Regions from separate parts of the Uliginosibacterium flavum genome, predicted to be linked through region 3. Evidence: riboswitches for the same ligand, from Rfam matches in the RefSeq annotation. Region 3 holds a riboswitch; each other region holds the start of a gene.
What was found. A riboswitch is a leader RNA that binds a small molecule or an ion and turns the genes downstream of it on or off. The one in region 3 is predicted to bind cobalamin.
Positions count from the first base shown of each region.

Region 1: linked by a shared signal. The riboswitch ahead of nrdD (anaerobic ribonucleoside-triphosphate reductase) and the one ahead of ABXR19_RS17350 (ribonucleoside-diphosphate reductase subunit alpha) in region 3 are both predicted to bind cobalamin.
Region 2: linked by a shared signal. The riboswitch ahead of btuB (TonB-dependent vitamin B12 receptor) and the one ahead of ABXR19_RS17350 (ribonucleoside-diphosphate reductase subunit alpha) in region 3 are both predicted to bind cobalamin.

Region 1 covers NZ_JBEWZI010000011.1:150,296-160,049, reverse strand. Annotated here, with positions in the region: partial or broken gene ABXR19_RS11975 (putative bifunctional diguanylate cyclase/phosphodiesterase) at 1-1,034, shown strand, start outside; cobalamin riboswitch at 1,254-1,452, shown strand; gene nrdD (anaerobic ribonucleoside-triphosphate reductase) at 1,633-3,834, shown strand; gene nrdG (anaerobic ribonucleoside-triphosphate reductase activating protein) at 3,831-4,277, shown strand; gene ABXR19_RS11960 (F0F1 ATP synthase subunit epsilon) at 4,455-4,880, opposite strand; gene atpD (F0F1 ATP synthase subunit beta) at 4,980-6,404, opposite strand; gene atpG (F0F1 ATP synthase subunit gamma) at 6,428-7,297, opposite strand; gene atpA (F0F1 ATP synthase subunit alpha) at 7,311-8,849, opposite strand; gene ABXR19_RS11940 (F0F1 ATP synthase subunit delta) at 8,860-9,396, opposite strand; gene ABXR19_RS11935 (F0F1 ATP synthase subunit B) at 9,400-9,754, opposite strand, start outside.
Region 2 covers NZ_JBEWZI010000024.1:2,401-12,154, forward strand. Annotated here, with positions in the region: gene polA (DNA polymerase I) at 1-1,201, opposite strand, end outside; gene ABXR19_RS17045 (LOG family protein) at 1,315-2,043, shown strand; gene ABXR19_RS17050 (hypothetical protein) at 2,049-2,249, shown strand; gene ABXR19_RS17055 (hypothetical protein) at 2,320-2,520, opposite strand; gene ypfJ (KPN_02809 family neutral zinc metallopeptidase) at 2,647-3,495, opposite strand; RNA gene ssrS (6S RNA) at 4,023-4,202, opposite strand; gene ABXR19_RS17070 (cell division protein ZapA) at 4,299-4,601, opposite strand; gene ABXR19_RS17075 (coiled-coil domain-containing protein) at 4,601-4,804, opposite strand; cobalamin riboswitch at 4,883-5,109, shown strand; gene btuB (TonB-dependent vitamin B12 receptor) at 5,220-7,076, shown strand; gene cobO (cob(I)yrinic acid a,c-diamide adenosyltransferase) at 7,129-7,743, shown strand; gene ABXR19_RS17090 (cobyrinic acid a,c-diamide synthase CobB) at 7,740-9,044, shown strand; gene cbiB (adenosylcobinamide-phosphate synthase CbiB) at 9,041-9,754, shown strand, end outside.
Region 3 covers NZ_JBEWZI010000025.1:6,079-15,832, reverse strand. Annotated here, with positions in the region: gene ABXR19_RS17390 (CobW family GTP-binding protein) at 1-95, shown strand, start outside; gene ABXR19_RS17385 (cyclic-di-GMP receptor FimW-related protein) at 471-2,063, shown strand; gene phoR (phosphate regulon sensor histidine kinase PhoR) at 2,014-3,321, opposite strand; gene phoB (phosphate regulon transcriptional regulator PhoB) at 3,362-4,069, opposite strand; gene ABXR19_RS17370 (gamma-butyrobetaine hydroxylase family protein) at 4,502-4,936, shown strand; gene ubiE (bifunctional demethylmenaquinone methyltransferase/2-methoxy-6-polyprenyl-1,4-benzoquinol methylase UbiE) at 4,947-5,684, shown strand; gene ABXR19_RS17360 (Tim44 domain-containing protein) at 5,971-6,819, shown strand; gene ABXR19_RS17355 (ubiquinone biosynthesis accessory factor UbiJ) at 7,048-7,632, shown strand; cobalamin riboswitch at 7,716-7,915, shown strand; gene ABXR19_RS17350 (ribonucleoside-diphosphate reductase subunit alpha) at 8,033-9,754, shown strand, end outside.

The sequences.
Region 1 (9,754 bases), on a different contig from region 3:
AAAAACTCACCGGGAGCCTGAAGGAGGTTTTCGAGATCGATGGCATCCACTTCAAACTCACCGCCAGCATCGGCATGGCGATGTATCCCGCAGATGCCGTGACGGCCAGTGATCTCCTCGCGGCGGCCGAGTTGGCCCTGCAGGATGCGAAGAACGCTGGTTCCAGCCAGATCCGCGTGTTTCATTCCTCGCTGCAGGAAGATTTCCGGCAACGCATCGGTTTTGAATCTGCGCTGCGCGAAGCGCTTGGCAAGCAGCAGTTTTTTCTCTGCTACCAGCCCCAGGTCTGTGCCACGAGCGGCCGCACGCTGTCCATGGAAGCCCTGATCCGCTGGCAGCACCCGGAATACGGACTGGTCTCGCCCCTCGATTTCATTCCCTTGGCCGAGACCACCGGCCTCATCACCCATATCGGCGCCTGGGTCATCTACACCGCCTGCGCCCAGCTTGCGACGTGGCGGCAGGCGGGGCACGATTCGCTGCGCATGGCCATCAATCTTTCAGCCACGCAGTTGCTTGATCCGTACCTTGAAGAAACCATCCTCGACGCACTCGCGCGCACCGGCCTCACGCCAGCGGATATCGAACTGGAGATCACGGAATCAGTCCTGATCCAGGACCCGAAGCATACGGTCGAGCGCTTCGTCGCCCTGCGCAATCTGGGCCTGCGTCTGTCTATCGATGATTTCGGCACGGGCTACTCATCCCTGAGCTATCTGCGCGTCCTGCCAGTACAGGCCTTCAAACTGGACCGCAGCTTCGTGGACGGCATGAACAAGGATAAAACCAGCCTCGAAATCTGCCGCAGCGCAATCCGGCTGGCGAAAAACCTCAAACTGGATATCGTTGCCGAAGGCGTCGAAACCGAAGAGCAGGCACGCCTGCTGCGCGAACTGGGCTGCCCGATCTTTCAGGGCTACCTCTTCGCCCGACCGCTTGGCGCTGATGCTGCCGGACAACACCTGCAAGGCAATCGACAGCCTTACACCGTCACGCCCCTCATGGGATTCGGGCAGGCACCATCCACGCCTTGAAACGCTCGTCCGGACTGCCAACTACTGAGCCGGAATGATGACTTTCTTTTGAAAAAAAGATAGCAATGCTGGTCTTGCCCTCAACTACATCAATGACCTGCAGATTGTCACTCGGGGAGTTTTTCGAGAACGCCACAGAAACCCCATATGTAGTTGTCCAGCGTCAACTAACGACTATATGTAGTCATTCGCTCCTTGCGCACGCCGAACGCATCAAGCTAAAGTCCGGTCCACGACGGTTCCCGCAAGGGATCAAAAGGGAATCCGGTAGTGACGCATTTGTCGCCGAGCCGGAGCTGCCCCCGCAACTGTAGGCGCGGAATCGCTGCTCACTTCTGCCACTGGGCGTCGCCCCGGGAAGGCCGAGCAACGATGAGGATGCGCCAGCCAGGAGACCTGCCGCCGCATGATCGGATGCTCACCCGCACAGCGGGCGGCATCCCAACCCGGGGCGGGGTGCCTCCCGGCGGATCGTGCCGGACCTTCTCTTGGTCCGGTGCAATTCCCGACCGGCACGCCGCGAAAGCCTGAATGCTTGCAACTCTAAGTGCCGCTTTGACGTGCATCTGCAGCAGGAATCTAGTCTTTGGAGAAGCCCATGCTTGAGGTTCTGAAACGCGACGGTACGACTGCATCATTTGACATCCTGAAAGTGGCGGTGGCCTGCCAGAAGGCAGCCGCCGCTGCGCAGATCGAGAATCCCAGTGCTGTGGCGCTGACGCTGGCCTCCGAGGTCGAGGCGCTGTGCCGGCAGCACTCGCAGAATGTGATCGACATCCCGACCATTCAGCAGCATGTGGAAGACGCGCTGATGCGCTCGCACCCGGAAGTGGCGCGCCTGTACATCGAGTATCGCCATGATCGCGACAGCATTCGTGTGCGCGGCTCCAAGCTGCATGCACAGCTGATGGGGCTGGTCGATAAGACCGATCAGGAGGCGGTGACCGAGAATGCCAACAAGGATGCCAACGTCTTCCCGGTGATGCGCGACCTGATGGCGGGCATCGTCTCCAAGCAGTTCGCCAGCAACTTCCTGAGCAAGGAAGTGCTGCAGGCCCATAACAATGGCGACCTGCATTTCCATGACCTGGATTACTCGCCCTTTCTGCCTTTCACCAACTGCTGTCTGGTGGATCTGCAAGGCATGCTGGGGAACGGTTTTCACCTCGGCAATGCCGGGATCGAGAGCCCGAAGTCCGTTGGCGTTGCTTGCGCTGTCACCGCCCAGATCATCGCCCAGGTGGCCAGCCACCAGTACGGCGGCACGACCATCCCGAACATCGACCAGACGCTCGCGCCCTATGTGCAGAAGAGCTACGAGAAAAATCTGGAAATTGCACGCCAGTACGCCATCGCCGAACCGGAACGCTATGCCCGCGAGCGCACCGAGAAAGAAACCTACGACGGCATTCAGGGTTGCGAATACGAGATCAATACGCTGTTCAGCTCCAACGGCCAGCAGCCCTTCGTGACCTTTTCTTTCGGCATGGGCCGCAGCTGGCAGGAGCGTTCGGTGCAGCGCGCCATCCTGCAGGTGCGCATCAAGGGCATGGGCAAGGAAGGCATCACGCCGGTCTTCCCAAAGCTGGTGTTCTTCATCGAGGAAGGCCTGAACCTCAAGCCGCAAGATCCGAACTACGACATCAAGCAGCTGGCGCTGGAGTGCGCCTCCAAACGCATGTACCCGGACATCATCTCGGCGAAGCTCAATCGTGAGCTGACAGGGTCTTCCATTCCCGTTTCGCCGATGGGCTGCCGCAGCTTCCTCGGCGCCTGGCATGACACCGAGGGCCGTGAAGTGCTGGCCGGGCGCAACAATCTGGGCGTGGTCAGCGTGAATCTGCCGCGCATCGCCATCGAGGCGCAGCAGGATCAGGCGCGCTTCTTCGAGATTCTGGACGAGCGTCTGGAACTGGCGCGCAAGGCGCTGATGATCCGCATTGAACGCCTCGAAGGCGTGAAGGCCAACATCGCGCCCATCCTCTATACCGAAGGCGCTTTCGGCGTGCGTCTGAAGCCGGATGACGAGATTCTGCCCATGCTCAAGAACGGCCGCGCGTCGATCTCGCTGGGCTACATCGGCCTGCATGAAGTCGGCCTGCTGATGTCCGGCGGCGAGCATCCTTACGACAATCCTGCGGTGCAGGACTTTCTGCGCCGCGTCGTCAGCCATCTGGCGCAAGCCACCGTGCGCTGGAAAGAGGAATCGGGCTGGGGCTTCTCGCTCTACTCCACACCCAGCGAGTCGCTCTGTCACCGTTTTTGCAAGCTGGATACGGCACGCTATGGCGAGCTGCCCGGAGTGACCGACAAAGGCTATTACACGAACTCCTTCCATCTGGACGTGGCGCGCAAGGTCACGCCCTTCGAGAAAATCGCTTTCGAGCAGGGCTTTGCCGATTCCGCCTCAGGCGGACACATTACCTACGTGGAGTTGCCCAACATGCGCCACAACCTGAAGGCGCTGGAGCGGATCTGGGATCACGCCATCGAGCACGTGCCCTACTTCGGCACCAATACGCCAGTGGATTCCTGCGGCAAGTGCGGCTTCATGGGCGAAGCACTGGCCACGCCGGAAGGCTTCACCTGCCCGGACTGCGGCAACCATGACAGCGCCAGCCTCTCGGTGACGCGCCGAGTCTGCGGCTACCTAGGCAGCCCGAACGCGCGGCCCTTCAACGCCGGCAAACAGAAGGAAGTGATCCGGCGCATCAAGCATCTGGCCGCGCCCGACACTGAAGAAGAGGTATTGAACGAGCAGATCGAGCGCCTGCGGCACTCCGAAGCCATGGTGGCATGAACTACGAGCGTTACTACAGTTGCGACGTCCTCAACGGCGAAGGCCTGCGCGTGACCCTGTTCGTAACGGGCTGCGCGCACGCCTGCCCCGGCTGCTACAACCCCTCAACCTGGAACCGGCTGGCCGGCCTGCCTTTCACCGACGAAGTGCGCGAGCAGATCCTCGATCTGTGTGCAGATCACGATGGCCTGAGCCTAACCGGTGGCGACCCGCTCTTACCCGCCAACCGCGAAGCCATCACCGACCTATGCCGACGCTTCAAGCAACGTTACCCGGCCAAGGACATCTGGCTGTGGACCGGCTACCGGCATGGAGAAGTTGCAGATCTGCCCTTGCTGCGCGATGTGGACGTGCTGATTGACGGCCGCTACCTGCAGGACCAGCCCACAACCCAGCCCTGGCGCGGCTCGGACAATCAGCGCCTGTTGCGCTTGTCGGCATAGCCCTATCCGCAGAAGGTCGCCAGCACTGCTTCGCAGGAGCACCGGCCTGAAGGCCCTTGCACAAGGCCGATCTACAGCTAGGCATGACGCAGAGACAAGCTCAGCGCGGCTCTTCGAGCATCGACAATAAAAAGGCGCCCGAGGGCGCCTTTTTATTGTCGATGCCTTGCCTGGCGATCAGTGCCCGCGGTGGCGGAAATGATCCAGTGCGGCCAGCTGCGCAATCGCTTCGGCCAGTTCGGCCTGTGCTTGTGCGTAGTTGATGTCCTGCTGCTTGTCGGCCATCGCTTCTTCGGCGCGCTTCTTGGCTTCCATGGCTTTCGCCTCGTCCAGATCGCGGCCACGAATGGCTGTGTCGGCCAGTACGGTGACCAGATTCGGCTGCACTTCGAGCATACCGCCAGCAACGAAAATGACTTCTTCTTCGTCCTTGCCAGCCAGCTTGATCCGTACCGTGCCCGGACGAATGCGAGTCAACAGCGGAGCGTGGCCAGGCAGAATACCCAGATCGCCCGACTCGCCCGGCAGGGAAACCATTTCAGCCAGACCGGAGAAGATTTCATCTTCGGCGCTGACAACATCGACGTGTACGGTTATTGCCATTTTTTGACCCCAGTGAGGAGTGAGGAGTTAAGAGTGAGGAGTTGGAGTCACTGTTCGGCTTCGCCGAACAAATATTGACTACTCACTCCTCACCACTCCTTACTGCAGAGTTTTTGCCTTCTCGATGGCTTCTTCGATGGTGCCTACCATGTAGAAAGCCTGCTCGGGCAGATTGTCGTAGTCGCCCGCGACAATGCCTTTGAAGCCTTTGATGGTGTCCTTCAGGGTGACGTATTTGCCCGGCGCGCCGGTGAACACTTCAGCCACGTGGAAAGGCTGCGACAGGAAGCGCTGGATCTTGCGGGCGCGGCCCACGGCCAGTTTGTCTTCCGGGGCGAGTTCGTCCATACCCAGAATGGCGATGATGTCGCGCAGTTCCTTGTAACGCTGCAGGGTTTGCTGCACGCCACGCGCCACGTTGTAGTGCTCTTCACCGACGACCAGCGGATCCAGCTGGCGGCTGGTGGAGTCGAGCGGATCCACTGCGGGGTAGATACCCAGCGAGGCGATATCACGCGACAGCACAACAGTGGAGTCCAAGTGCAGGAAGGTGGTCGCAGGCGACGGGTCGGTCAAGTCATCCGCTGGCACATACACGGCTTGGATGGAGGTGATCGAGCCGACCTTGGTGGAGGTGATGCGTTCCTGCAGCTTGCCCATTTCTTCAGCCAGCGTCGGCTGATAGCCCACGGCGGAAGGCATGCGGCCCAGCAGGGCGGACACTTCGGTGCCGGCCAGGGTGTAGCGGTAGATGTTATCCACGAAGAACAGGATGTCGCGGCCTTCGTCACGGAACTTCTCGGCCATGGTCAGGCCGGACAGGGCGACGCGCAGACGGTTGCCCGGCGGCTCGTTCATCTGACCGAACACCATCGCAACCTTGGATTCCTTGAGGTTGTCGAGCTTGATGACGCCAGCTTCGGCCATCTCGTGATAGAAGTCGTTACCTTCGCGGGTACGTTCGCCCACACCGGCGAACACCGACAAGCCGCTGTGCTGCTTGGCGATGTTGTTGATGAGCTCAAGCATGTTAACCGTCTTGCCCACGCCGGCGCCACCGAACAGGCCAACCTTGCCGCCCTTGGCAAACGGACAGACCAGATCGATCACCTTGATGCCGGTTTCGAGCAGATCCACGGAAGGCGAGAGTTCGTCGAACTTTGGCGCGCTCTGGTGAATTTCGCGACGCTCATCGCATTCCACCGGGCCGGCTTCGTCGATCGGCCGACCGAGCACATCCATGATGCGGCCCAGCGTACCGTGACCCACCGGAACGGTGATGCCAGCGCCCGAGGCATTGATCTTCATGCCGCGACGCAAGCCATCGGCCGAGCCCATGGCAATCGTACGCACAACGCCGTCGCCGAGCTGTTGCTGGACTTCGAAGGTCAAACCCTTCTCGACCAGCGGATTTTCCTCTGAAACATCGAGCTGCAATGCTTCGTAAATCTTTGGCATGCCGTCGCGCGGGAACTGGATGTCCACCACGGAACCGATACACTGAACAACGGACCCTTGACTCATTGTCATATCCTCAATAACTAAAATCAAACAGCTGCGGCACCGCTGACGATTTCCGAAATTTCTTTCGTGATCGCCGCCTGACGCGTCTTGTTGTAAACGAGCTGGAGTTCCTTGATCACCGTGCCGGCATTGTCGGAAGCGGCCTTCATCGCGACCATCCGCGAGCTTTGCTCCGAAGCAATGTTTTCGGCCACTGCCTGATACACCAGCGCTTCGACGTAACGCAGCAACAATTCGTCGATAACGCTTTGCGGATCGGGTTCATAGAAATAATCCCAGCTGTGTGTCGGCGTGCCCATACGCTCACCGGAAAGCGGTAGCAACTGCTCGATCACCGGCTCCTGACGCATGGTGTTCACAAAGCGCGTGTAAGCGATATAAACCGCATCCACTTCGCCCGCCAGATACTTGTCGATCATGACCTTGACCGGGCCAATCAACTTGTCCAGATGCGGAGCATCGCCGACGTGGGTCAGATGCGACACCACGGACGCGCCCATGCGCTGCATGAAGCTGTAACCCTTGTTGCCGATCGCCGTGACCGCCACATCCTTCGCACCCTGAGCCTGCCAATCGCGCATCGTATTCACCGCCATCCGCAGGATGTTGGTGTTCATTGCGCCGCACAGACCCTTATCGGTGCTTACCAGCACCATTCCGATGGCCTTGCGCGTTTCACGCACGGTCAGGAAAGGATGCTGGTAATCATCAATATGAGCATGCGAGAGGTGGGCCGCCAGTCGACGCACCTTCTCGGCATAGGGACGGGCGTGCCGCATCTTGTCCTGCGCCTTGCGCATTTTGGATGCGGCCACCATCTCCATGGCCTTGGTGATCTTCTTGGTGTTCTGGACGCTCTTGATCTTGGTCCGGATTTCTTTACCGCCCGCCATGATGATGTCCCGGTTACGCCCAGCTCTTCTTGAAATCGATGATCGCGGCTTTCAACATAGCCTCGGCATCGGCGTCCAGATCCTTGCTGGAGTCGATCTTGTTCATCAGCTCGGCGTAACTGCTACGCATGAACTGATGCAGAGCGGCTTCGAAGGGCAGAATGCGCTTGACGTCGATTTCATCGGTGTAGCCACGTGTCACTGCATACAACGTGACGGCCATTTCAGCCGTCTGCAGCGGTGCGTATTGCGGCTGCTTGAGCACTTCCACCACGCGTCGGCCACGCTCGAGCTGCTTACGGGTCGCATCGTCCAGATCGGAAGCGAACTGCGCGAAGGCAGCCAGCTCGCGATACTGCGCGAGGTCGGTACGGATACCGCCGGAAAGCTTCTTGATAACCTTGGTCTGGGCAGCACCACCAACGCGCGACACCGAGATACCGGCGTTGATGGCGGGGCGGATACCGGCGTTGAACAAGTCGGTTTCGAGGAAGATCTGGCCGTCGGTAATCGAAATCACGTTGGTCGGCACGAAGGCGGAAACGTCACCGGCCTGGGTTTCGATCACGGGCAGCGCGGTCAGCGAACCGGTCTTGCCTTTGACTTCTCCGTTGGTGAATTTCTCGACATACTCTTCATTCACACGCGCAGCACGTTCCAGCAGACGCGAGTGCAGATAAAACACATCGCCCGGATAGGCTTCGCGGCCCGGCGGACGGCGCAGCAGCAGGGAGATCTGGCGATAGGCCCAGGCTTGCTTGGTCAGATCGTCATAAACGATCAGAGCATCCTGACCACGGTCGCGGAAATACTCGCCCATGGTGCAGCCGGCATACGGAGCGATGTACTGCATCGCGGCAGAGTCGGAAGCGGAAGCCACCACCACAATGGTGTACTCCATCGCGCCGTGTTCCTGCAGCTTGCGCACCACGTTATTGACGGTGGAAGCTTTCTGGCCGATGGCCACATACACGCAGAAGAGGTTCTTGCCCTTCTGGTTGATGATGGCATCGATGGCCACAGCCGTTTTGCCGGTCTGGCGGTCGCCAATGATCAGCTCGCGCTGGCCACGGCCCACCGGAACCATCGAGTCAATCGCCTTGATACCTGTTTGCACCGGCTGCGACACTGACTTGCGCCAGATCACGCCAGGGGCGACCTTTTCGATCTTGTCGGTGACTTTGGCGTTGATCGGGCCTTTGCCATCGATGGGTTGCCCCAGCGCATCGACCACACGGCCAATCAGCTCGGGGCCGACCGGCACTTCCAGAATGCGGCCGGTACATTTGACCGTATCGCCTTCGGAGATGTGTGCGTAATCGCCCAGCACCACAACACCCACGGAGTCACGCTCCAGATTCATGGCCAGGCCAAAGGTGTTGTTCGGGAATTCGAGCATTTCGCCTTGCATGACGTCGGCAAGACCGTGCACGCGGCAGATACCGTCGGTCACCGTTACGACGGAACCTTCGTTGCGCTCGGTAGCGCCAAGTTGCAGGCTCTGAATGCGGCTCTTGATGAGATCGCTGATTTCAGACGGATTGAGTTGCATGAATGTGCTCCTAGTTCTGTAGCGCGGCGGCCAGGGTGGCGAGCTTGCCGCGCACCGAAGCATCGATCACTTCGTCACCAACGGCGATACGCACGCCACCGATCAATTCGGGGTCGATCCGTAACGTGATGCGCACTTTTGATTTGAAGTGCGCCTCAATGTCGGCAGTCAGGCGGGCAAGCGCAGTATCGTCAATGGGGAATGCGGAGGCCACGACAGCATCCAGCACGCCTTCATGCGCATTTTTGAGTTGCGTAAACAGGGTGTCGATTTCAGGCAGGAATTGCGCACGATCGGCTTCGACCAGCACCTGCAAGAAATTCGCCTGAGCAGTCCCGGTGCCAATCTCTGCGGTTTGCTGCAGCAATTGCACGATCTGCGAGGACGTAGCAGCAGGATTACCGATGCAATCGAGCAACTGCGCATCTGTCGCAACAACCGACAGACGCGTCAGTGCCGACGCCCAGACATCCAGCGTGCCCTGTTCGCGGGCCAAGGCGAAGACGGCCTCGGCGTAGGGACGCGCAAGGGTGACGTTTTCAGCCATGGCTTAGCTCAGTTCCTGTTGCAGGTTGGCCAGCAAGTCGGCATGCGCCTTGGCATCGATCTCGCGGCGCAGGATGCGCTCGGCACCTACAACCGCCAGAGCAGCAACCTGGCTACGCAGATCTTCCTTGGCACGTTGCACGACAACAGCGGCTTCGACTTCAGCGGCTTCGCGGGCAGCTGTAACAATCCGCGTCGCCTCGGCACGGGCATCCTCGACAATCGACGCGGCCTGCTTTTCAGCACCGAGACGAGCATCTGCGGCTGATTCGCGCGCTTTTTTCAATTCTTCACCAACGCGTTTTTCCACCAGCGTCAGATCAGTCTTGGCTTTGTCGGCTGCGGCCAGGCCATCAGCG
Region 2 (9,754 bases), on a different contig from region 3:
CCAGCGGCAGCTGATCCGGCACGCCGGGATAGCGGTGCGTCAGCGGCAGGTAGGCGGCCTCGCCCACTTTCACGCAGAAACTCATGCCCACCAGATGGGCCTGCATGCCGTCGAGGCTGTCGGTTTCGGTGTCGAAGGCGGTCAGCGAGGCGGCGTCGATCTTGGCCAACCACTTGGCCAGCGCTTCGCGCGTGAGGATGCATTCGTAGGCGTCGCGATGGGCCGGGCTGCGCTCGACAATCTCTTCGTCCGCCTCGCGAATCGGAGCGGCGGGTGCGCGCAGGGCGGCGACCGGGGCGTCGCCGAACATGCTGGCCTGATCGCCGGCTCGCCCTTCCGGCGCGGCCGGCGTGGACACAGGCTGCAATCCGCGCAGCCAGCTCTTGAATTCCCAGCGTGTGTAGTGCTCGATCAGGGTGGCGTTGTCCGGCTCGCGCCAGGTCAGCTCGTCCAGTTTTTCGGCCAGCGGCACATCATTGACGATGGTAACGAGCCTCTTGCCCATGGGCAGGAAGTCGAGCGCCTTGCGCAGGTTCTCGCCGACCACGCCCTTGATCTCGGCCGCGTGGGCGACCAGATTGTCGAGGTTGTCGTACTCACTCAGCCACTTCACGGCGGTCTTGGGGCCGCACTTCTCGACGCCCGGCACGTTGTCGACGGTGTCGCCGACCAGGGTCAGGTAATCGACGATGCGGTTCGGCGGCACGCCGAATTTGGCGAGCACGCCGGCTTCGTCCAGCGATTCGTTCGTCATGGTATTGATGAGCGTGACGCCGGGCTGGACGAGCTGCGCCATGTCCTTGTCGCCGGTCGAGATCAGCACCTCGAAGCCCTGCGCCACGGCCAGACGGGTCAGCGTGCCGATCACGTCGTCGGCCTCGACACCGGGCTCGACAATCACCGGCCAACCGAGCGCCCGCGCGCAGGCCTGGATCGGCTCGATCTGCGGGATCAGGTCCTCGGGCGTCGGTTTGCGCGTGGCCTTGTAGTCGGGGTACCAGTCGTTGCGGAAGGTCTTGCCCTTGGCGTCGAAAATGCACGCCGCATGGGTCGCGCCGCTGCTGGTGCGCAGCGGCTGGAGCATGCTGAGCACGCCGCGCAGCGCGCCGGTAGGCTCGCCCGCCTTGTTGCGCAGATCGGGCAGGGCGTGAAAGGCGCGGAACAGGTAGCTGGAGCCGTCGATGAGCAGGAGTGTGGGCATGATGAAATCAGTGAAGTGCAGGGGAAAATGCCGCCGATGCGGGCAGCAGGTATTGCTTCAGAGCCCGGAATGCCCGCAGTATCGGGTTTTCTTCCTCACGTCCGAGCCGCAACATGAGCGCCAAAAACAAACTGCCGCCCCTTCACGCCCCCTCGATGACCGAGCAAACCGAGCAGGCACGGGAAGCCTGGCGAATCTTCGGCATTATGTCAGAGTTCGTCGAGGCGGCTGAACGCCTCAAGCCGATCCGCCCGGCCGTGAGCATTTTCGGCTCGGCGCGCACAAAAACCGATCATCCTTATTACCAGCAAACGGAAATAATCGCGCGCCTGCTCTCGGATGCCGGCTTTTCGGTGATCTCCGGTGGCGGCCCCGGCATCATGGAAGCGGCCAACAAGGGCGCCTTCGCCGGCAAGAGCCCGTCGGTAGGCCTGAACATCCAGCTGCCGCACGAGCAGAGCGGCAACCCGTATCAGGATATTTCACAGACCTTCCGCCACTTCTTCCCGCGCAAGGTGATGTTCGTGAAGTACGCCTCGGCCTATGTGGTGATGCCCGGCGGCTTCGGCACGATGGACGAAATGATGGAAGCGCTGACCCTGATCCAGACGGGCAAGACGCGCAACATCCCGGTCATTCTGGTTGGCACGAAGTTCTGGAGCGGCCTGCTCGAGTGGTTCCGCGGGACGCTGGTGAGCGAAAAGATGATCAACCCCGATGACATGAACCTGATCCAGCTGATCGACGAGCCGGAAGAAATTGTCGCGGCAATCTTCAAGCACTACGAGCGCCGAGGCTTTGCCGACCTGCCGGATGAACACGAGTTGATGCTGAATCTGTGAGCCCCATGAAAACAGCTGTCTTGTTTCTGTTCCTGATGAATTTGACGGGTTGCACGACAGAAGCCTGGTATGAGGGCAGCCGGCAATCGGCCGAAGCCCGTTGCCGTTCGCAGCCGCCTTCGGAATTCGACCGCTGTATGGCGCAGGTCAATCGCCAGCCTTACGAAGACTACGAAAAAGCGCGCAAGGCACCAAAGCCTCAGTAACTCGGCCCCTCCAGAAATGCAAAAGCCCGCTTGCGCGGGCTTTTGCTTATGGCTCGTTTCGCCAAACGAATTACATCGAGCCGCCCATCAGCAGCATCTGCATGCCCTCGTCCTCATCCCGGCCTTTGTGACCGATGATCCGGGAGACCAGTGGCCCAGCAAATTTGGGTGGGGGAGACAACTCATCACGCAAGCCCTCCTGCTCTCGCACACCATCATCGCGGTAAGCCTGATGCTCGACTCCGGGATGTCCAGCCTCCATTAGTCTCATGATCACAGCTCCTTGTTTGGTTGAAACCAGAACCCACAGGTTCTTGCTTCATGCTATGCAAGGAAATCATGTTTATTTATCAGGGTTTGCGAGAGGTTCGGGCATTCCCCCATCAGGACCAGCAGCCTATTCGCGGCGAAAAGTGTCGCATTGCTGCAGCTTGCCGCTCTCAAACCCCCGCCGAAACCACTGCATGCGCTGCGCCGCACTGCCATGAGTAAAACTGTCAGGCGTTACATGCCCGCGCGCGCTTTTCTGCAAGGTGTCATCACCAATGGCCGTCGCAGCACCCAGCACCTCTTCAACATCGCCAGCATCCAGGATCTTGCGTTCCTGATTGGCGTAATACATCCACATCCCGGCAAGGCAGTCCGCCTGCAGTTCGAGTTTGACGGACAGGGCATTTGCCTGCGCTTCGGACAAGCGTTCGCGCGCGCGCTGCACCTTCTCGGAAATACCCAGCAGTTTCTGCACGTGATGCCCCACTTCGTGTGCAATCACGTAAGCCTGCGCAGCATCACCGGGCGCCTTGAAGCGCTGTTGCAGTTCGTCGTAAAAGCCCAGGTCAATGTAGACCTTCTGATCGGCCGGGCAGTAAAACGGCCCCATCGCAGCCTGACCCGTTCCGCAAGCGGTTTGAGTCGCGCCACGAAACAGCACGAGATGCGGTTCAACATACTGCTTGCCAGAAGCGCGAAAAATCGCACCCCAAGTCTTCTCGGTATCCGCCAGGACTTGCCCGACGAAATGCTTGAGTTCCTCTTCGTGACGCGAGCCCTGCACAGGACGCGCCTCTTGCTGCGAGCTTTGCGACAGGCTCGCCCCTTCAAACAGGAAACTCGGATCGATGCCGAAATACCAGGCCCCGATCGCCAGCAGCACAGTACCAATCCCGATGGAACGTCCGCCGACCCGGCCGCCGCCTCCACGCCGATCCTCGACATTGCTGCTTTCCTCGCCATTACCGAATCGCATGCTTGCCTCTCCCGTGGAAGTTACTGAACCCGCTGCATTCTGGCACAGCGCGAGAACACAAAATTTGCACGAAAAAAAACGGGAGGCCACTTCAGTGGCTTCCCGTCCCAAATTGAGGAAATCCTTTACCCGGATTTCCCTCCCCCTTCGTGCGGCCTTCCGGCCCGCCCTCGCAGCCATGGGCTACGGGTCATTTGACTGGTCTCGCAGCCGGGCCCCAATGGGCCCGGTGCTGATGCTGCTGTTGCGATGATCGCTACCCCGAAGCATCAGGTGGTGCGGTCACTTATTAGGTGTTCTCTGACGGAACACCGGTCTCCTCACTCTCCATGGTGTGCCCTGGCGCTTGTAGGCGCGGAGCTGACTCCGTGGTGAAAACATTCTTACACATCACTGCAACTAATGGGTCTATCAATTTTGTTTTGTGGCGACTTATTTTGTGTGCCGTCGCATTCCTGCAACAAGCCTGCAGCAATTCTGTGCGTGGACAAAAAAAGGCGCGGAACCAATGTTCCGCGCCTGCTGTAGATTCCCCCACACGCGTCGTCAGGCCGTCATCCCGAACCGAGGTTCAGGGGGTCATCGTCCGGCTGCTTCAGGTGCTCCCGGTAAAGGGCGCTCACAACAGCAGCTTGGTGGGCCGACAACCATGTCACATAGACATTGGCTCAAGGAGTATGTGACCTTAACGAACACCGCAGGGGAAAGCCTGCTGGGCCGCGCATGTTCTGCAACCCTTGAATCTATTATCGGTCAGGCATTCACGAAATCCAGTGAGTACATATCCTGACTTCACAAATCCTTTAAAAAAGCTTCTCCTGAACAGCTGAAGCCCGGTCAACTTTCTCGACCAATGTCGAAATTCTACGCTGGTAATCGGGCATGTCCAAGCCCGCCGTGCGCTGCGCCACCACTGCCTCATGCGCGATCATCAGCGCACACATCACGGCCGTGGATTCACTACCCGAAGTATTCTTGCCCATCAGTTGCTGCAGCTTGTCGTTGACCATCACAACAGCTGCCTGCAAGGTCTCTTTCTCTTCGGGCTTGACCGACACTTGATAGTCCCGGCCCATAATCTGGATGACGAGAGTTTCGTTCGCCATCACGCTTCATCCTCGACGGGCAAGCGCGCCAGAATGCCTTCCACCCGCTCGGTTGCAACAGCAACCTTGTCAGACAGACGACGATTCTCGCCTTGCAGGCTCGTCACGCGCGCAGTCAGCTCACGATTCTCGCTGCGCAAGCTCTGATGCACCTCAAGCAAGGCAGTCAAACGCGTTTCAAGATGGGTTAGCTCGGTATTCATGGCAAGGATGGTAGTGCGCCAGCGCGAAGCAGGTCAAGGTGGCACGCACTGCAATCGACGCTTTGGCCGCCCTGCGGTAGAATCTGCCCCGCTTCTGGTGTTTGCGCGAAGCCCTTCGCGCGGATTAAACGGGAAGCCGGTGCGCCCTATCCACAGGATTCGGCCAACCCGGCACTGCCCCCGCAACGGTAAGCGAGTCAAGACGCAGCAGGCAGCCACTGTGCTTTCGCACGGGAAGGCGCTGCGTCAGAAGATGAACATCTTCACTCGCGAGTCCGGAGACCGGCCCGAAGCATACCGAGGTGCATTGCGGCGGGCGATGTACGGGCTCGTCGTCGACCAGTCTCGTACTTTCCTTCCCTGCACCCGCCCTTTGTCCCATCACCCGTGCGGGCGGCACGGAAGGAGCTTTATCTTGAACTTCAATCGCAACAAAATCTTGCCGGCCGCTATCGCGCTGGCGCTGTCCCATTGTGCTTTCGCACAACACCAGGAAACCGAACTTGAGCCAGTAGTCGTGACTGCCAACCGCGTGGCGCGCACGGCTGATGAAACCCTGACTTCGGTGACGATCATCACCCGCAAAGATATCGAAGCCCAACAGGCCAGATCGGTACCTGAACTGCTCAACGGACTACCTGGCGTACAGATTAGTAACAACGGCGGCCCGGGCAAGACCTCATCGCTGTACCTGCGTGGCAGCAACAACGATCACACCCTGGTGCTCATTGATGGCGTCAGGGTCGGCTCAGCAACGGCTGGTGGAGCCTCGCTGCAGGACATTCCAGTAGACATGATCGAACGTATCGAACTGGTTCGCGGGCCACGCGCCAGCTTGTACGGCGCCGACGCCATTGGTGGTGTCATCCAGATATTCACCCGCAAAGGCCCTCAAAAACCCAGCTTCAGCGTTGGTGGCGGTTCACGTCAGACGTATGAAGGTTCTGCAGCAGGCGGTTTTGGTTCTGCAAATGCCTGGCTGAATGCGGGCGTTTCCGCCGTCAGCACTAACGGCATCAATGTCATCAGCGGTGGCAGCCAGCCCGATCCGGATCAGGATGGGTACCAGCGCAGCAGTGCAGATGTCCGCGGCGGCGGCCACATTGGCGAGTCCTTCAGCTACGACGCTCAAGCCATGTTCACCGAAGGCCACACCGAATTTGACAGCGGCAACAGCCCCTATACGGACATCAGGCAGGACCTTTACGCTGGCAACCTGCGGTATGTCGCCAGCGAGCAACTGAGCACTTCACTCAAGGTATCGGAAAGCACGGACGCATCGAGCAGTTTCAGCAAGTCGACTACTTCCGGCACGGATCAATTGAGTTCACGCTTCGATACGCGCCGCACTGGTGTCAGCTGGCAGAACGATCTGACCCTCGCCAAAGGTCATCAACTGGTGGGCGGCCTCGACTATCAGTACGACGAGGTCATGACATCGTCGCTGTATGCCCGCAACAAACGCACAAACCGTGCTGTGTTCGGCCAATATCTGGCGGACATCGGTGCAGCGGATCTGCAGCTTGCCGGCCGTCACGATGACAATGAACAGTTCGGTCACCACAACACCGGCAGCGTAGCCACGGGATACTCTTTTTCTCCTGCCCTTCGCCTGCGAGCCAGCTATGGCACAGCGTTCAAAGCACCCACATTCAATCAGCTCTACTACCCTCTCAGCTATGGTTACAAGGGCAATCCGGAACTTAAACCTGAGGAGTCACGCACGGGTGAAATTGGTGCTTCCGGCAAGGCAGGTGATTTCACATGGCAGACCAGCCTGTTCAAGTCTCACATTGACAACCTGATTGACTGGGCAAAAATCGAGAACACCGCAATCACTCAAGCGAGCAACGTATCACAAGCGAAAATCAGCGGATTGGAACTCCAGGCTGCACAAAATTTCGGCAATACAAAAATCGCTGCAAACGCCACTTTTTTGAATGCGAAAGATCGTTCAGGGGGGGCGAATGATGGCAATCATCTGGGCCGTCGCGCACGCCAAAGCGGCAAAATAAGTGCTGATCACGACTTCGGAAAATGGCGCCTTGGCAGCACTCTGAACGGTGTTGGCAAGCGCTTTGACACTACCGCCAACACCACCAAGCTCGGTGGCTATGCCACTATAGACCTGCGCGCAGAATACGCCGTGGCCACCGAATGGCGTATCCAGACACGCATCGAAAATGCCTTGGACAAACGCTACGAAACGGCCTCCACTTACAATCAGCCGGGCTTTGGTGCCTTCGTAACCGTACGCTATCAACCGAAGTAAGATGAATCCGCTGCCGACGCCCCCGTCGGCAGCGTTTTTTAAAGGCCCCGACATGACAAAAACAAACAACCCCGACAAAGACGCCCGCCATCAGGCGCGCATGGCGCGCAAGAAGGCCATCATCGACGCGAGCATTGCCTCGGCCGACGAGGAGCGTGGCCTGCTGCTGATCAATACTGGCAATGGCAAGGGCAAGAGCAGCGCAGCTTTCGGCGTGCTGGCCCGCGCCTTGGGCCACGGCATGAATTGCGCCGTGGTGCAGTTCGTCAAGAATCGCTCGGACACCGGCGAGGAAGCCTTCTTCCGCGATCACCCACGCGTCAAATGGCATGTCATGGGCGACGGTTTCACCTGGGACACGCAGAACAATGCCAAAGACACCGCCACCGCGCGCGTGGCCTGGGAACAGGCGCTGGTCTACCTGCGCGACCCGGCCATCGACCTGCTGATCCTCGATGAATTCACCTACACCCTCAAATACGGCTGGCTACCGCTGGACGAGGTCAATCACGAACTCGACAGCCGCCCCGCCATGCAGCATGTGATCATCACCGGCCGCGCCGCCCCCGAAGGCCTGATCGAGATTGCCGACACGGTGACCGAAATGCATCTGGCCAAACACGCCTATCACGAAGGTGTAAAAGCCATGCCGGGAATCGAGTGGTGAGCCACAGCTGCCGTGCCTTCCTGATTGCCGCACCGGCCTCCGGACAGGGCAAAACCACCGTCACCGCCGCGCTGGCACGTCAGGCCCGCGCGCGTGGTGAGCACGTGCGCGTGTTCAAGACCGGGCCGGACTTTCTCGACCCGATGATCCATGAGCGCGCCAGCGGTGCGCCCTGCTACCAACTGGATCTCTTCATGGGTGGCCTGGAGCATTGCCGCGCACAACTCGCGCAGGCTGCACAGGAAGCCGACCTGATTCTGGTTGAAGGCGTGATGGGACTCTTCGACGGTAATCCCTCCAGCGCCGATCTGGCGCGCGCCTTCAATCTGCCCATCGTCGCCGTCATCGACGGCAGCGCCATGGCCCAGACTTTCGGCGCACTGGCGCTTGGCCTGGCGAGCTTCCAGCCGGATCTGGAATTTGCCGGGGTGATCGCCAACCGCGTCGCCAGCGAACGCCACGCCGGCATGCTATTTGAATCCCTGCCGGCGCACATTCCCGGCCTCGGCTGGTTACCGCGCGAAGCCGCAATCACCCTGCCTGAGCGCCATCTGGGGCTGCTGCCGGCCAGTGAACTGGCCGATCTGGATGCCAAGCTCGACAAGGCGGCAGCGGCGTTGCGCTTTGATGCGTCGATGATTCTGGATTGGGAAGGCGCTGAGACCTCCGTAGGTGCGACTTCAGTCGCACATGGCGGACTGAAGCCCGCCCTACAGAATCGGCGCATCGCCATCGCCCGCGACGAAGCTTTCTGCTTCGCCTACCCGGCCAATCTCGATACCCTGCGCGAACTCGGCGCCGAGCTCGCCTTCTTCTCGCCGCTTGACGACGCCACATTGCCGGCGTGTGATGCCGTGTGGCTGCCCGGCGGCTACCCGGAACTTCACGCAGCCAGGATCGCCGCCAACACTGGAATGCAGCTGGCATTGCTGGCACACACCACGGCCGGCAAACCGCTGCTGGCCGAATGCGGCGGCATGATGAGTCTGTTCGAAACCCTGGTGACGGCTGACGGCGCCATGCACGCCGGCTTCGGACTACTTGAAGGCGCGGCGCTGATGCAGAAGAAACTCGCTGCGCTGGGCCTGCAAGCCATCGAGTTGCCCGAAGGCAGCTTGCGCGGCCACAGCTTTCATTACTCGCGCAGCGAAACCCCGCTCACGCCGATTGCCACCGGCACCAATCCAAATGGCGGGCCGACCACCGAAGCCGTCTATCGCGTGGGCCGCACCACGGCGAGCTATATCCACCTCTACTTCCCTTCCAATCCAGACGCGGTTGCCGCGCTGTTCACAGCATGAACATCACCCTCGCCCTGCTGCTCGGTGTTCTGCTCGATCGCTTGTTTGGCGAAGTGCCGCGCTGGCATCCACTGGTAGGTTTCGGGCGCTATGCTGCATGGTTGGAGAAGCGCATGAACAAAGGTTCTTCACGCATCCTGCGTGGAGCACTAAGCTGGACGGCGCTCGTGGCACCTCCTGCCTTGGGGTTCATGCTGCTAGCGGGTCTTGAGCATGCATGGATCGTGAATGGCATCGCCTTGTATTTCGCATTGGGCGCTCGCGCCTTGCGCGAACATGGCACCGACGTGGCCCGCGCCCTGCAGCATGGCGACCTCGATGAAGCCCGCCGTCGCGTCGGTTTCCTGGTCAGCCGAGAAACCGCCGACATGAACGAAGAGCAGATCGCGCGCGCAAGCACCGAGTCCCTGCTGGAGAATGGCAACGACGCCATCTTCGCTGCGATTTTCTGGTGCGCCATCGGCGGCGCTCCGGCGGTGATCCTCTATCGACTCGCCAACACCCTGGATGCAATGTGGGGCTACCGCAATGCGCGCTTCAACGAATTCGGTCGCATCGCCGCGCGGGTCGACGACGTGCTGAATTTCATCCCGGCCCGCCTCACCGCACTGACTTACGCCCTGCTCGGACAGACTCGTTGCGCCTTGCGCAGTTGGCGCGCACAGGCGAGCAGCTGGTCTAGCCCTAACGCCGGGCCGGTCATGGCCGCC
Region 3 (9,754 bases):
ACCATCGCAGCCGGCTGGTCTTCATCGTTAACGATCTGCCGCGCAGCGTACTCGACAAGGCCTTCAGCGCCTTTTGCGGCGCCACCCCTCTGTAGAGCCGCGCGCAGCCTGCTTCTGCAGCCTGCCAGTCCGCTCAGGCAAGCGGGTAGCGGCTCTCTGTAACGCCGACTTCCTCAGCTCTTACTCCTGACTGTGAACTAATTCACAGCCTCACTCCGCTTTTCGGGGGCATGATGAGTCACATGGCAGGACAGGCCTGCGTTTGCGCGCCCTTACGGGCAGCAGAGCGCGGCTTCATTTATCCAGGCGCTGGCCGTCAACCATACTGAACAATCATTCTGTCCAAGGCGCCCGGTTCGGCGCACGGCAGGCAAACATCGCATATTTTTCAGGATGGGCAGCATATGAACTTCATGCCCTTGAAGGCTCACAGTAGCGTGGATTTCAACCATCCTGCACAGTGTCACGCAATGCTTCAGAGTATCAGCGTGACGGATCTGGAGGAATCCGGCCGTACGCTGGCTTGCTTGCTCGAAGGCATGGCCGTAGCCTCGCCGCCTCCGCAAGGGCAGCTTCAGGTGCTGGAAGAAGCGCGTCCAACTCTCGATTACGTGCTTGGCGAGGTTGCGAAACGCTATGCTTCACGTCCGTTGCCCCCCTCCGGCGTCGAGGAGGAAACCCTGCGTCAGGTGGTGCGCTTGTGGTCGCTGATGGCCACCAATTACGGCTTTGTCGCGCAACGCTACGCGCTCGAAGGCGGTGATGGGCTCAACGAGCACCGCAGCCTGCTGCTGCAGCGCCGCCTGCGTTATCACACCCTGGCGATGACGGAATATTTTCGGGCCCGTCAGGAAATGCCCGAAAACCTGTGGCTGGATCTGCACAAACTCTATTTGTCGGCCGAACGCGCCGGCGTGGCGCAGACGCGCGTGCCGGATGCGCTGAACGAAACATGGGGCGCGCAGAGTCCGCTGGAATGCTACGTCGCCATGCTCCTGACCGATGCGGCCAGCCCCTACAGCCGCACCCCGCGCGAATTCATCTGGGTGGTGCGCTGGGCTCAACGCTTCGCGCCCTACTGCACGCTGCAGGAAGGCGCGGTGCGCGAAAGCGTCAATCTGTATCTGCTCGAATCCGACGCCGATCACGGCCTGCGTCCGGCAGTCTCCGTGCCACCCGGCGCAACGGTGCGCAGTCTGGATACCAGTAAACTCGCCAGCCATATCCAGGCCGTCGTCGCTCAGCTTAAAACCGGCGTCAGCGCGGCCTCGCTGGGCTTGGGTGAGGACTGCGTGCAGCCGGCCTGCGCGCGTCTGTTGGTCTCGCTATACCGCCCCTGGGGTCTGGCTTCATCGGGACGCAAGTTCCCGCGCCGGCTGATTCACGGTCAGGTGCAGGTGTGCACCGATCCGGTTGCGGTGGCCTATTTTCTGACCGGCAAGAAGTTCGAGCAGCCGGAAGACCAGCAGATCCACTACAACGATTTCACCCGCACTGAAGCCATGCTCACGCTGGGCGAGCGGGCAGAGGAGTCCGACCCCTCCGATGAGCAGCTGGAGGCGCGTGCGCTGGCCCTGGGATATATCCAGGAGTCCTGGGGTGTACTGGATCAGTCTGTGGCCGGTTTCCGCCTGATGCGCCAGGAGGGCGAGTCACGCATAGATCACCGCCAGCTCATTGGGGTGCGCCCGCACCCCAATGAACGCATGCTGCTGGCGGAAATCAGCTGGCTGCAATTTCAACAGGATGGCTGTCTGTGCGCGGGCATTTCGCTGATGCCCGGCCCGCCGATTGTGCTGCCGGTGCGCCTGATCGTGCCGGAGCGTTCCAATGTGCGCGAGCGTTTCCGTCTGGGTTTCCTGATTCCGGGCGTGCCGTCCCTGAAAACCGAACCGAGTCTGATCATCCCGGCCGGCTGGTATGTATCGGGTCGCCAGCTGGAAGTGCAGGGCGAAAGCCTGTGGAAGGCGCGCATGACGCACCTGCTGACACGCGGCGCGAATTTCGACCGGATCAGCTTTGCGCGCGAAGAAGCAATCGCTTCGCCGAAAATCGTGCGGTAAAACAGCTCCCTTTGCCGGGTTCGCTGCGCACATCCAGATGCGCCTGATGACGCGTCAGGATGTGCTTGACGATGGCCAGGCCGAGGCCCGTGCCGCCGGTCTCGCGCGAGCGGCCACGATCCACTCGATAGAAACGCTCGGTCAGGCGCCCGATATGCTCGGCGCCGATGCCGATGCCGCTGTCTTCTACTGCGAATTCAGCTCCGCCATCTTCCTTCACACCCCAGCGCAAGTGAATGTTGCCGCCCTCGGGCGTGTAGCGCACGGCATTGCTGGCCAGATTCGAGAAGGCACTGTGCAACTCCTTCTGGCTGCCCAACAGGCTGGCCGGCGTACCGGGATCCAGGCTGATCTGATGCCGCCCACCGGATAACACCTGCGCTTCGTGCAACACCGTGCCCAGCAGCGCCTGTACATTGACCGGCTCATCCTCGTCCGGCTCCGATCCGGCTTGCAGCGCCGACAGGGTCAGCAGATCCTCGATCAGATGCTGCATGCGTAATGACTGATCCAGCGCCATGCCCAGATAGCGCTGCCGATCCGCCGGTCCGATCTCGTCACCGGCGTCCAGTAAAGTTTCAACGAAGCCGTTCACCACGGTGAGCGGCGTTTTCAGTTCGTGCGATACATTCGCCACGAAGTCGCGGCGCATCGCATCCAGCCGCTCCAGCTGGGTGATATCACGTGCCAGCAGCATTTCCAGATCTTCGCCAAAGGGCACGCGCTGGATCGCCAGGCTCAAGCCATCCTGACGCTGGCTGTGCAGAATCAGGGGCTCGGGCGCAAGGTCGCCATCGCGCTCTTTCATGAAACGCACGAAGTCCGGCTCGCGCACCAGGGTCGTGATTGCCCGGCCCAGATCGCGCTCCGGATTCAGACCGAAATACTCGGCTGCTGCCGCATTCATCCACTCGATGGTGTGGTGACGCGAGAGGTAAATCACGCCATCCGGCATGGCCTGACTGGCTTCGCGAAAGCGCGCCAGGCTGCGTGCCAACTGCTCGCGCTGCTCCAGCGCCACGCGCGAGCGTCGGCTGAGGTTGGCGAAAATGTAATCCCATACGCCGGTCGACACTGGCACCGGCGTGCCCAGTGGTTGCTGCGCCCAGCGCACCACCCTGACCATGTTGCGCAGATAATGCAGCGCCAGGCCGAAGAGCAATACGCACAGCACGGCCAGGCCCGTCTCCAGATCGAAGACCGCCCAACACAGCCCGGCAATGCACAGCAGGGTCAGCAGCGTGGCCGCGGAGGCCAGCCAGATATAACGACTCGAAAGAATTTAGCCTGCTCCCGATTCAGTTAGCTGCGGCGGCTTCGATCTCGGTCGAGAAACGATAACCGCTGCCGCGCACCGTTTGCACCAGACGATCATGCAGACTCGGCTCCAGCGCGCTGCGCAGGCGGCGGATGTGCACATCCACGGTGCGCTCTTCCACGAAAACGTGATCGCCCCACACCTGATCCAGCAGCTGCGAACGTGAGTGTACCCGTTCGGCATGGGTCATCAGAAAATGCAGCAAACGAAATTCTGTCGGCCCCAAGGTCACGGCCTCGCCGCCCGCGCTGACGCGGTGCGTCGCCGGGTCGAGACGCAGTCCGCCCATTTCCACCGCATCCTCGGTCGCCTGTGGCGCGCGCCGGCGCAGCACCGCCTTGATGCGCGCCACCAGCTCGCGCGGCGAGAAAGGCTTGGTGATGTAATCATCGGCACCGGTTTCCAGACCCAGCACCTTGTCCTGTTCCTCGCTGCGCGCGGTCAGCATGATGATCGGGATGCCACGGGTGCGCTCATCGGCGCGCAAACGCCGGGCGAACTCCACGCCCGACATGCCGGGCAGCATCCAGTCCAGCAAAATCAGATCCGGCAAAGCCTCGCGCACGATGCGCTGGCCTGTTTCGGCATCCGCCGCCCGCATCACCATATGTCCGGCGCGCGTCAGATTTGCAGCGATCAACTCCTGGATCGCCGGCTCGTCTTCCACCAGCAGAATGTTTGCAGCCATTTGAATCACCTATATCGGTCAGTGGAGCACAGTCTATTGCCGAAGCGTGACGATTTTGTGACAGGTAACTATTGTGCAATACATCGAAGGGCGAAGTACTGAGCAATGAGGACTGAGTACGTGCGTCCCGAGAGCCGCGCCTGTCAGGCCTTTCCAACACCCCTACCCACAAAAGCAATACGGGCGTGGTTCTGCAAGCATGCCCGTAGGAGCTAGCGCAGCTGGCGATCCACGCGTCCAATCGCCAGCTGCGCTAGCTCCTACGTCACCCTCCCCAAGAGCCGCACCCGCATTACCTCTTCAGCATGCCTGTCCGCAGAAGCAATACGGGCGCGGCTCTACAAGCCGCCCCACTCAGCACTCAGAACTCGGTACTCAGAACTGCTTTTCAAGGATAATCGCGCTTCCCCCAACGCATCCTTCGCACCCACCATGGCTGGCCTGAACCCCGATACGCCGATTCCCACCGCGATCACCTTGCACCAGCGGGCGCGCACGCTTGAAATCAGCTTTGAAGATGGCGTCACGGCAAACCTCAGCCACGAGCTGCTACGCGTGTATTCGCCATCCGCCGAGGTGCGCGGGCATGGCCGCGGCCAGGAAGTGCTGCAATTCGGCAAACAGGATGTCGAGCTGCGCGAGATCGAACCGGTCGGCAATTACGCGGTCAAGTTGATCTTCTCCGACGGTCACGACAGCGGCCTGTATTCCTGGGATTACCTGTATCAGCTGGCGTGCGAACACGAAAGCCTGTGGGGCGAATACCTGCGTCGCCTGCAGGATGCCGGCGCCAGTCGCGATCCGGCCGCGCCGATTCCCGAAGCCCTGCGTCCCAAGCCTGCCGCCAAAGCCTGCGGCAATCACTGAAAGTCCGGACATGAACGACAAAATCACCCACTTCGGCTTCGAACAGGTTGCCGAAGATGAAAAAGCCAGCCGCGTGCGCGGCGTCTTTTCTTCCGTCGCGCAGAAGTACGACGTGATGAACGATTTGATGTCCGCCGGCATGCACCGCCTGTGGAAAGCCTTCACCATCGAGCTGGCGAATGTGCGCCCGGGCGAGCGCGTGCTGGACGTGGCTGGCGGCACCGCCGACCTGTCGCTGGCCTTCGCCAAACGCGCCGGCAAGACCGGTCAGGTCTGGCTCACCGACATCAATCACGCCATGCTCAGCGTCGGCCGTGATCGCACCATCGACAAGGGTTTCCTGCTGCCGGTGGCGCAGTGCGATGCCGAAAAACTGCCTTTCCCGGACAACCATTTCGATCTGGTCACCGTCGCCTTCGGCCTGCGCAACATGACCCACAAGGACGTTGCGCTGGCCGAGATGCGCCGCGTCCTCAAGCCCGGTGGCCGCCTGATGGTGCTGGAGTTCTCGCACATCTGGAAACCACTGTCCAAGGCCTACGACGTGTACTCCTTCAAGGTCCTGCCCTGGCTGGGCAAGAAGATCGCCAATGATGCGGCCAGCTATCAGTATCTGGCCGAATCGATCCGCATGCACCCCGATCAGCCGACCCTGGCTGGCATGCTGGAGACCGCCGGCCTCAAGCGCGTGGAATTTTTCAATCTGGCGGCAGGCGCGGTTGCGCTGCATCGCGGCTACAAGCTCTGAGCTTGTCGAGCGGCCTGACGCAGCCCGGTTTTGTGGCCCGGCACAGATCGTTCCCACGCTCTGCTTGGGAACGTCGTTCTGGACGCTCCTGCGTCCGGTTTTGCGGGTGAGACGAGCGGTAAAACCCAGGCGCAGAGCGCCGATAGAGGCGTTCCCACGCGGAGCGCGGGAACGATCTACCGCTCGACCTGCATCGCCAAACATTTCATGCCGCCCTTGAAACCTTTCACGCCTAACACCATCTAATCCCCTGCCGCACATTTTGCGCGACTTGAGGAAACAAACCATGCTGAAAAAACTGCTCCTGGCCGTCGTTGTCCTGACCTCGACGCTGACCCTTACCATCAATGCCGCCGAAGCCGCGCGCATTGGCGGTGGCCGCTCCATCGGCAGCCAACGCTCCATCGCTCCGCGTCAGGCCACCCAGCCGCAGCAAGCTGCGCGCCCGGCTGCCGCCCCGAATACCCCCGCCGCCCCAGCCCAGAGCGGCTGGCGTAAATTTGCTGGCCCACTCGCCGGCATCGCCGCCGCAATCGGTCTGGCCTCTCTGCTCTCGCACTTCGGCATGGGCGGTGATTTCGCCGGCATCATGCTGCTGGTGATCGGCGGTCTGGTTGCCTTCATGCTGATCCGCAAATTCATGAGTCGAAACCAGACTGCAGAACCAGCATTGGCGGGCGTTCCCAATGCCTATGCCCGCGAAGCCGCGCCGCAAGCCGCTTTTGGCGGTGGTGCTTCGCAGAGCGACGCTGCCAGCCGCTTTCCAGCCGGCTTTGATGCAGAAACTTTTACGCGTCAGGCCAAGCTGAACTTCATCCGCCTGCAGGCCGCCAACGATGCCTGCAATCTGAGCGACATCCGCGATTTCACCTCGCCGGAAATGTTCGCCGAGATCAAGCTGGCCATTGACGAGCGTGGCGGCAAGACGCAGCGCACCGACGTGATCATGCTCGATGTCGATGTTGTGGAAGTTGTCGAGGAAAACGGCCAGTACATCGCCAGCGTGCACTGCTCCGGCAGCCTGCGCGAAGAAGAAGGCGCTGCCCCGCAGCCCTTCTCGGAACTGTGGCACCTCTCCAAGCCGGTCGACGGCAATCGCGGCTGGGTGCTGTCCGGCATTCAGCAGTACAACTGAACGGCTGGGTGTAAATTTTCGGCCAGATCCTTGTATCGTCGAAGCAAGGTTTTTGTTGGGCCGACTTCAGTCGGCCACCCACGCGTGGCGTGCGACTGAAGTCGCACCTACGAAGATAGATCGCACCATTGAGAATAACGCTCAGGCTCTGAACCTTCACTCACCCACAACAAGGCCGCCGGGCTAAAATCCGGCGGCCTTGTTGTTTCTCGATCACCCGGAGCCTTGATGTTCGCTGACCTGCCCCAGTTTTTCATCAACCGCCTGCTCGCCGCCGAAGCCTGGGCTGCCGAGTTGCTGCGCCCGCATGTCGGCCAGACCGCCCTGCTGGAGCTGGCCGGTGCGCGCCTGCGCTTCACCATCAGCGACGATCTGCGTCTCGTCAGCGCCAAAGACGACGACGCCACAGCAGTGACGATCCGGGTGCCGCCCGAAGCGCTCGCCAGCCTGCTCGACGGCCCGGAAAACCTCAGTCAGCACGCCCACATCGAGGGCAACGCGGCTTTCGCCGAGACCCTCGCCAAACTGCTCAAACACCTGCGCCCGGATCTGGCCGCCTGGCTTGCTCCGTATCTGGGTGATGTCGTCGCCAGCCGCATCGCCCAGGGCGCGCACACGCTCCACAGCAGCGCGCTGAATGCGGCGCAGAAAGTTGGCAACACCACCCTCAGCCTGATCCGCGACGAGGCACAGCTAATCGTCAGCAGCGCCGAACACGCAGCCTTCCAGCAGGAACTGGCCGACTTGAGCGCCGGCATCGAAGCCCTGCAGCAGCGCATCGGCAAGTTTTCCGGCACGGCGCCGAAATTCTGAAAACAACTAGATATAGTAGGAAAAAGCAAAACCACACCTATATACAGGTCTTGTTTTGCTTGTCAGCGCCAATTCCGCCGGGTTAAAGTTCGCCCCGTGACGGTTCCCCGCAAGGGATGAAAAGGGAATCCGGCAAGGCGCATGAAACGCCCCATCCGGAGCTGCCCCCGCAACTGAAGGCGATGAGTTGCCAGCACGCTGACCACTGGACGAAAGATCCGGGAAGGTCCGCTGGCAATGCTGATCCGCCAGCCAGGAGACCTGCCGTCGCACGAATATGTTCAGCCAGAGGCGGGGTGCCTTGGGCGGATCGCGGCAGCGCTTTCCCTGTGAATTGCGCCCCCGCGGGCCGGCCGGCGCGTCTCTCCTCACAACAAAAACCAACGAGAGAGAACCCGCCATGCTTGTCGACAGCCTTGTCACGCCCGCCGCGCCTTCCACACCGCAAACCGCCGATTTGGCCAACGCCTTCGAGGTGATCCGCCGCAACAGCGCCGTCGTGCGCTTCAGCCCGGACAAGATCGCCACCGCGCTGGGCAAGGCCTTCCTCGCCGTGGAAGGCAGTCAGGGCGCAGCCTCGGCGCGCCAGCGTGATCTGGTCGCACGCCTCACCGAGTCGGTGGTGCAGGCCTTCACACGGCGCCTGCCGGCCGGCGGCACCCTGCATATCGAAGACATCCAGGATCAGGTCGAGCTGGCCTTGATGCGCTCCGGCGAACACGATGTGGCCCGCGCCTATGTGCTGTACCGCGAAAAACGCAGCGCCGAACGTGCCGCCACTGCCCCGGAGGAAGCCGAAGCCGCGGCCGACGCACCGGTGATGCACGTGCTCGATGGCGAGCGCCGCCTGCCGCTGGACCGTGCCGCGCTGCTCGCCCAGTGCCGCGAAGCCTGCCTCGGCCTGACCGACGTGTCGGCCGACAGCGTGCTGGAACACGCCCTGCACAACCTCTACGACGGCGTGCCGATGGCCGCCGTGCGCCAGTCGCTGGTGCTCTCGGCGCGCACCCTGATCGAACGCGAACCGGACTACTCCAAGGTCGCCGCCCGCCTGCTGCAGCGCAGCCTGCGCCTCGAAGTGCTGGGCGAAGAGCTGGACCACGCCGACATGGCCACGCGCTACGCCGAGGCCTTTCCCAAGCTGATCAAGCGCGGCGTGGAAGCCGAGCTGCTCGATGCGCGCATGAAGGATTACGACTTGGAGAAGCTCGCCGCCGCACTCACCGCCGATCGCGACCTGCAGTTCGACTACCTCGGCCTGCAGACCCTCTACGACCGCTACTTCCTGCACATCGAAGACGTGCGCATCGAGCTGCCGCAGACCTTCTTCATGCGCGTGGCGATGGGCCTGGCGCTCAACGAGATCGACCGCGAAGACCGCGCCATCGAGTTCTACCATCTGCTCTCCAGCTTCGATTTCATGAGCAGCACGCCGACGCTGTTCAACAGCGGCACGCGCCACTCGCAGCTTTCCTCCTGCTACCTGACCACGGTGGAGGACGATCTGGAAGGCATCTACCAGGCCGTCAAGGAAAACGCCCTGCTGCAGAAGTATGCCGGAGGTCTTGGCAACGACTGGACCCCGGTGCGCTCGCTGGGCGCGCGCATCAAGGGCACCAATGGCAAAAGCCAGGGCGTGATTCCCTTCCTGAAGGTGGTGAACGACACCGCACTGGCCGTGAATCAGGGCGGCAAGCGCAAGGGCGCGGTGTGCGCCTATCTGGAAAGTTGGCACCTCGATATCGAAGAATTCCTTGAGCTGCGCAAGAACACCGGCGACGAGCGCCGCCGCACCCACGACATGAACACCGCCAACTGGATTCCGGACCTGTTCATGCGCCGCGTGATGGAAGGCGGCCAGTGGAGCCTGTTCTCGCCGAACGACACACCAGACCTGCACGAGAAATTCGGCAAGGCTTTCGAGACCGCCTACCTCGCCTACGAGGCCAAGGCCGATCGCGGCGAACTCAAGCTGCATAAGCGCATTCCCGCCGTACAACTGTGGCGCAAGATGCTGACCATGCTCTTTGAAACCGGCCATCCCTGGGTCACCTTCAAGGATGCCTGCAACCTGCGTTCGCCGCAACAGCATGCCGGTGTCGTGCATAGTTCCAATCTGTGT